2 regions of the Mesorhizobium sp. M0207 genome follow, and region 1 is predicted to be linked to the other one. Evidence: predicted binding sites of a transcription regulator. Region 1 holds the regulator's gene; the other holds the start of a gene.
What was found. The regulator HrcA, encoded in region 1, represses chaperone genes, less so after heat shock. The targets are predictions, from matches to a motif close to GTTAGCACTCNCNNNNNGNGAGTGCTAAC.
Positions count from the first base shown of each region.

Region 2: the regulator HrcA is predicted to act here: its motif matches at 1,902-1,930, upstream of groES (co-chaperone GroES).

Region 1 covers NZ_JAMYSQ010000020.1:29,349-32,861, forward strand. The annotation lists gene NKJ15_RS23620 (VOC family protein) at 1-399, opposite strand, end outside; gene rph (ribonuclease PH) at 433-1,149, opposite strand; gene hrcA (heat-inducible transcriptional repressor HrcA) at 1,292-2,404, shown strand; gene NKJ15_RS23635 (hypothetical protein) at 2,441-2,638, shown strand; gene NKJ15_RS23640 (PQQ-dependent sugar dehydrogenase) at 2,739-3,513, shown strand, end outside.
Region 2 covers NZ_JAMYSQ010000029.1:56,331-59,843, reverse strand. The annotation lists gene NKJ15_RS28000 (porin) at 1-14, shown strand, start outside; partial or broken gene NKJ15_RS27995 (S46 family peptidase) at 569-1,329, opposite strand; gene NKJ15_RS27990 (S46 family peptidase) at 1,236-1,556, opposite strand; gene groES (co-chaperone GroES) at 1,983-2,279, shown strand; gene groL (chaperonin GroEL) at 2,345-3,513, shown strand, end outside.

The DNA.
Region 1 (3,513 bases):
AATTCGTGGCTCGGCGAATTCGATCGAATTGCCGGAGGGATCGCGAATATAGATCGAGCGGCCGCCTTGCGGCCACTCGAACTCGCTTTCGATGGCGATTTTCTTCGCCTCAAGATGCGCTTTCCAGCGTGGGATTTCATCCGCGCTTGCGGCGAAGCAAAGATGGCCCTGGCCGACCGCGCCATGCGGCGGCACGGGCAGCTTGGCGTCGGCCCGCGGCGGCACTTTGGTGGCCTCGGCATTGAAGATAAGCAGCACGCCGTCGCCGCAGCGGAAGAAGAGATGCCTGCCATCGACCTTACCGAGCAGATCGAGCCCGAGCACGCCCGAATAGAACCGTTCCGCGGCAGCAAGGTCGGTCACGTAGAGTGCTGATTCCAGGATTGCGGAAGGAGTCACAGGATCGCCAATCTCATCAATATTGGACCGCAGCTAAGCCACCGCCATTTGCTGCAAGCTGACCAGGCGCTGAATGCCTTTCTTGGCGAGCCCCATCAGCGCCGCGAACTGCTCTTCCGAGAACGGCTCGCCCTCGGCCGTGCCTTGGATCTCGACGATGCCGCCCTTGCCGGTCATGACGAAATTGGCGTCGGTGCCGGCCGAGGAATCCTCGATGTAGTCGAGGTCGATGACCGGCTGGCCATCATGGATTCCGCAGGAGATTGCCGCAACGTGATCCTTCAGCACCTTGCTCAGGCTCGCCATCTGGCGGGCTTCCATCCAGCGCAGGCAGTCGTAGAGCGCCACCCAGCCGCCGGTGATCGAAGCGGTGCGCGTGCCGCCGTCGGCCTGGATCACGTCGCAGTCGACGGTGATCTGCTGCTCGCCGAGCGCCTGCAGATTGACCACGGCGCGCAGGGAGCGGCCGATCAGCCGCTGGATTTCCAGCGTGCGGCCGCCTTGTTTGCCGGACGAAGCCTCGCGGCGCATGCGCTCGCCGGTCGAACGCGGCAGCATGCCGTATTCCGCCGTCACCCAGCCCTTGCCGGAGTTGCGCATCCAGCCCGGCACCTTTTCCTCCAGGCTGGCCGTACACAGCACATGCGTGTCGCCGAACTTCACCAGGCACGAGCCTTCCGCATGCTTGGAGACGCCGCGCTCGAAGGAGATGGGGCGCATTTCGTCGAATTGGCGTTTGGAAGGGCGCATTCAGGCTTCTTTCTTCGGAGTCTTGGCCGGGGAATCTTGGCCGGCTTGTAGCCGCACGGGGCGTGAGGCGCAAAGGAAAATGGACCGGTTGCGCCGACACCGCGGAAGTCTATATCTTCGGGGCGGAGGTTTTTGGCTCGAAATGACAAAGGCAGTCGATCCCGGTTTGCAGTCGCACGTGCTCCCGTCGCACGCGCTGCAATCGCCCGCGCTTCAATCGCTCGACATGCGTTCGCGCGACATCTTCCGGCGCATCGTCGATTCCTATTTGAGGGATGGCGAGCCGGTCGGTTCGCGCAGCTTGTCGCGCATCCTGCCGTCGTCGCTGTCGCCGGCCACCATCCGCAACGTGATGAGCGACCTTGAGCATCTCGGCCTGATCTATGCGCCGCACATTTCGGCTGGCCGGCTGCCGACCCAGGCAGGCCTGCGCTTCTTCGTCGATGCTTTCATGGAACTTGGTGACCTCTCCGACGAGGAGCGCCGCACCATCGAGGCCCAGGTGCGCGCCTCCGGCTCGGGCGCAACTCTGGAGCATATGCTGACCGAGGCCAGCCAGATGCTGTCCGGCATGTCGCGCGGCGCCGGCCTCGTGCTCGCCGCCAAGAATGAGGCGGCGCTTAAGCACATCGAATTCATCCAGCTCGAGCCGACCAAGGCGCTGGCCGTGCTGGTCTCGCAGAACGGCGACGTCGAAAATCGCGTCATCGATCTGCCCGCCGGCATCACCATCTCGCAATTGCACGAAGCCTCTAACTTCCTCAACGCCCATATCCGCGGTCGCACCCTGGCCGAGGCGCGGGTCGAGATCGCCCGCATCAAGGAAGAGACCAGGGCGGCCCTCGACACGCTGTCGCAGGATCTGGTCGAGAAGGGCCTGGCGGTCTGGGCAGGCGCTGAAAGCGGCGTGCCTGGGCGGCTTATCGTGCGCGGTCGCGCCAATCTCCTGGAAAACGTCACTGCCCAGGCCGACATAGAATTGCTGCGGCATCTGTTTGAGGATCTGGAGACGCAGGATGGGCTGATCCAGCTTCTCGACCTCGCCGAGGCAGGCCCAGGCGTGCGCATATTCATCGGTTCGGAAAACAAGCTGTTTTCGCTGTCTGGCTCCTCGCTGGTGGTGGCACCCTATCGCGACAAGGACGCGCGTGTCGTCGGTGCGCTCGGCGTCATCGGGCCGACGCGGCTGAATTATGCGCGCATAGTACCGATGGTCGACTATACGGCGCAGCTGATTTCGCGCATGCTGAGCTAGGAGCCGCCGCGGGCCCGCCGCAAGGAGGAGAAAAGAATGGCGCTGGAATCGTTCAAGGCCCAGATCAGTCTGCTGCTCGAAGAAATGATCAACCAGCCAGAGGATCAGCACGAGGTACAAGAGCAGTTGCGCGAGAAGCTGCAAGAGATGCGGGCGATGGGTTTACCGCTGCCGGCCGATCTGGTCGCGCTGGAAAAGCGCCTCGACGACGACTTTTACGCCTCTGGCAACTGAACGGGTTCGGCTTCAAATCCTCGTGTGCTGGACGGCCGCTTGGAACGATCAATACCTGATGCCGTTTGCCCCTGTTCGAGGCGAATCCCGGAGGACGTTGATGATCCGATCTGGCGGCTTTGCGGCCTTGGCCGCTGCCCTCCTTGTTGCGACACCGGCAGCCGCCCAGCAGGCGGACCAGAATGTGCTCAAAGGCGAAGCCGCGTTTGGCGATTGGCACGCCGACAGGCCTGGCGTCCGACGCCTGATTGGGCCGCGAGACATGCCGGCAGCCGACCCCGCCCAATCCGCTTCGAACGGCGCCGGCGTGGCGGAACGGCCCGAAAGCGCCAAGCCAGAATTGCCGTCGGGCTTTTCGGCTGAAATGATCGCATCCGGCATCGTCAATCCACGTGTCGTGCGCGTCGCTCCGAATGGCGACCTGTTTGTTGCCAACAGCCATGCCGACCAAATACGCGTCTATCGTCTCGCCGAGGGCAGCGCCAGGCCCATCGAGAAAGCGATCTTCGCCAAGGGGCTCAATTATCCCTACGGCATCGCCTTCTATCCGCCAGGAGACAAACCGCAATGGGTTTATGTCGCGAACAGCGACAGCATCGTCCGCTTCCCCTATCGCGATGGCGACCTGAAGACATCCGGCAAACCAGAAACCATTGTCGCCAAAATCCCGTCGGGTGGTCACACGACCCGCGACATCGCCTTCTCGCAGGACGGCAAAACGCTTTATTTGTCGGTTGGCTCCGCCTCGAACGTCGCCGAGGATATAGGCAAGGAGCCGGATAGCGGCCTCGAAGCTTGGGCCAAATCAAAGCCGCTAGGGGCGGCCTGGGGCTCCGAGGACGGCCGTGCCGATGTGCTCGCCTTTGACCCGGATG
Region 2 (3,513 bases), on a different contig from region 1:
AGCGCTCGTTCTGAGGATTGAAGAGCCCGTTGCCGCGTTCGGAGCGGTAACTGCGAGCCTAATTTGCGGCCGAACCATTGTGGTGAGGCTTGTAGAGGTTTCGGCGAATTGCTTGATCACGGACCTCCAATCCGAGCATTTCGTCGATGAGAAGGGCGCCCTGTTCCCGGGCGCCCTTTTTTAAGGGTTATCATCAGACTCTCTCCCGGGGGAACTGTGGGTAAGAAACAACGCATCGTCCTGCAGGCAGCTGTTTTGGCGTCTGCCTTTGGCTTTTTTTTGCTGATCCTGATCCTGCAGATGGTCAGTTTTTTGGTTGACTAGGCACGCGCAAGCGGGATGGATCGCGCAGAGACACGCGGAAGTTTTTTTCGCCAGCGAAACCCCGACGACCTGATGGGGAGTCGCGCCAGCAGGGTGGGCGCCACGTCCAGTGCCACCGACCATGCGAGATGCCGATTGTTGGCGCGTCTGTCAGTTCGCGCGGCCATATTCATTCTGGTGCCGATCTGTTGCCTTTTCTGCTTTTCCCATGCGTTTTAGGCCGAGCCATTTGTGAAGCGGGCGGTCAATGGATCTGCGCCTCGCGATTGCCTGCCGTTGCCTGGTTGATCTGGGCGGCATAATCCGAGAGCGAACGCTGCAACCGCGGTTCGAATTGCGCGAAGTTGAACCGGACTTCATCCGCCGTCAGGAACTGGTGGGTTGCGCCGGGAAAGCCGGCGACCATCACAAGGTCGCCTTCCTTGACGCCTTCACAGGCTATGGGTAGCCAACTCTTCGGCCGGTAGGGCACGTTGTCGCGCGCATATGGCCGGGAGGAACCATCAGGAGCGACATAGGCGCGATAAATCCGAAGTGGCCCGTGTGGCGCGGCCTCCAGTTGTCCGTTTGGCCGCCGAAGTTGCCGATGCCGAGCGCGGGCGCATAGACGAGGCGCACGTCCTCAATTTCGAGCTTCTGCAGGAGATAGTAGGAGGCGCCGCCATAATAGGCCCCTACGTCGCAGCGGCGATTGGGCTGTCCTTCACATGCGGCGATCAGGGCCTTTTTGTTCGTGGCGAGCCGCTCATAGCGGGCAAACCCGTTCAGCTTGTCCGAGACGCTCTTGAGCATTTCGGCGGTCACATCCCGCATGTCCTCGATCACATAGATGCGGTTGCCGGGCGCCGCGGGCAATTCTTCACCCAGGCTCTTCGCCAGAAAGCCACCAGAAAACCGTCTGTGAGATAGTCCTAGCCCTCCTTGCTGTGGTATTGGATGGATTCGAACACGCAGTGATGATTGGTTGCGACCAGCCCTTGTGGACTGACGAACGAGGCGGAGCATCCGCCCAGTGATACGACCGCGTTGAGCGGGTCAGCGTCCAGACGACCCAGCTGGGCGGGATCGATCTGGAGCCCATCCGCGCGCATGGCCGCGCCCACTTCCGCAGTCTGGCCCGGCATCCACATACCTTCGTCCGCCGACGTAGCGGTGACCGTCCAGAGCAAGGCGATGGCAGTTGCTTTGGCCAAACATTTCCAATTCGAGTTCATGCTGACTGTCGCTCTCATCTTGCCTCCTGTTCTCCGCAGATTGGATTGGTGACTATCGGGATGGCCGGAGTCCTGGCGCCCGCGCGTCGGCCAATACCGTAAAGACCCTGTGGACCCGTTAACCGCAACAGTCCTGATGGCGCTCACCTCTCATATTTGTCGCGCGCAACGTTTGCGGATCATCCGCTGCACCAATCGTGCCAAATGAATAAAGCCTTCAATTACAAATGGTGAGCCGCCTCACCCATGTTCTATCTCCGACGTCGTTCACGTAAAAGGGTCGGTGCTTCCACGCTCTTTTGCTCTTCGCCCGTTCCTCTTCCGTCTTGACTAGCAGGAGCCTACGGCCTATCTCACTGCCGCGTTAGCACTCCCCCAAGATGAGTGCTAACCACGCTCCGGCAACGGAGAACCGTTCAACATCCGCACCAGGGAAATCCAAAAATGGCAAAGTCGAATTTCCGGCCGCTGCATGACCGCGTGGTCGTTCGCCGCGTCGAGTCCGAAGCGAAGACCGCCGGCGGGATCATCATCCCCGATACGGCTAAGGAAAAGCCGCAGGAAGGCGAGATCATCGCCATCGGTTCCGGCGCCCGTGACGAGGTCGGCAAGCTCGTCCCGCTGGACGTCAAGGCCGGCGACCGCATCCTGTTCGGCAAGTGGTCGGGCACAGAAGTCAAGCTTAACGGCGAAGACCTTCTGATCATGAAGGAAGCCGATATCATGGGCGTCATCGGCTGACACGCCGCCGCCTTTCATCCGCACCATCCAATCTGAATTTCGGGCGAAATGCCCAGGAGTAAAAAATGGCTGCCAAAGACGTAAGATTCTCCCGCGACGCTCGTGAGCGCATGCTGCGCGGCGTCAACATCCTCGCCGACGCGGTGAAGGTCACGCTCGGCCCCAAGGGCCGCAACGTCGTCATCGACAAGTCGTTCGGCGCACCGCGCATCACCAAGGACGGCGTCACCGTCGCCAAGGAAATCGAGCTTGAAGACAAGTTCGAGAACATGGGCGCGCAGATGGTCCGCGAAGTTGCTTCGAAGACCAACGACATCGCCGGCGACGGCACCACCACGGCGACCGTTCTGGCGCAGTCGATCGTCCAGGAAGGCCACAAGGCGGTTGCCGCCGGCATGAACCCGATGGACCTCAAGCGCGGCATCGACCTCGCCGTCGCCGACGTCGTCGCAACGCTGATCAAGAACGCCAAGAAGATCAAGACCTCGGAAGAGGTTGCCCAGGTCGGCACCATCGCCGGCAATGGCGATGTTTCGGTCGGCTCGATGATCGCGGAAGCGATGCAGAAGGTCGGCAATGAGGGCGTCATCACGGTTGAGGAAGCCAAGACCGCCGAGACCGAGCTCGAAGTCGTCGAAGGCATGCAGTTCGACCGCGGCTATCTCTCGCCCTACTTCGTCACCAACGCCGAGAAGATGGTTGCGGATCTGGAAGACGCCTACATCCTGCTCCACGAGAAGAAGCTCTCCAACCTGCAGGCCATGCTGCCGATCCTCGAGGCTGTCGTGCAGACCTCGAAGCCGCTGGTCATCATCTCGGAAGACGTCGAAGGCGAGGCCCTGGCCACGCTGGTCGTCAACAAGCTGCGTGGCGGCCTGAAGATCGCTGCCGTCAAGGCGCCGGGCTTCGGTGATCGCCGCAAGGCCATGCTGGAAGACATCGCCATCCTCACCGGTGGCCAGGTCATTTCCGAAGACCTCGGCATCAAGCTTGAGAATGTTGGCCTCAACATGCTCGGCCGCGCCAAGAAGGTGTCGATCTCCAAGGAGAACACCACCATTGTCGACGGCGCCGGCAAGAAGGCCGAGATCCAGGGCCGCGTCGCCCAGATCAAGCAGCAGATCGAGGAGACCACCTCGGACTACGACAAGGAGAAGCTGCAGGAACGTCTCGCCAAGCTGGCGGGCGGCGTTGCCGTCATCCGCGTCGGCGGTGCGACCGAAGTGGAAGTCAA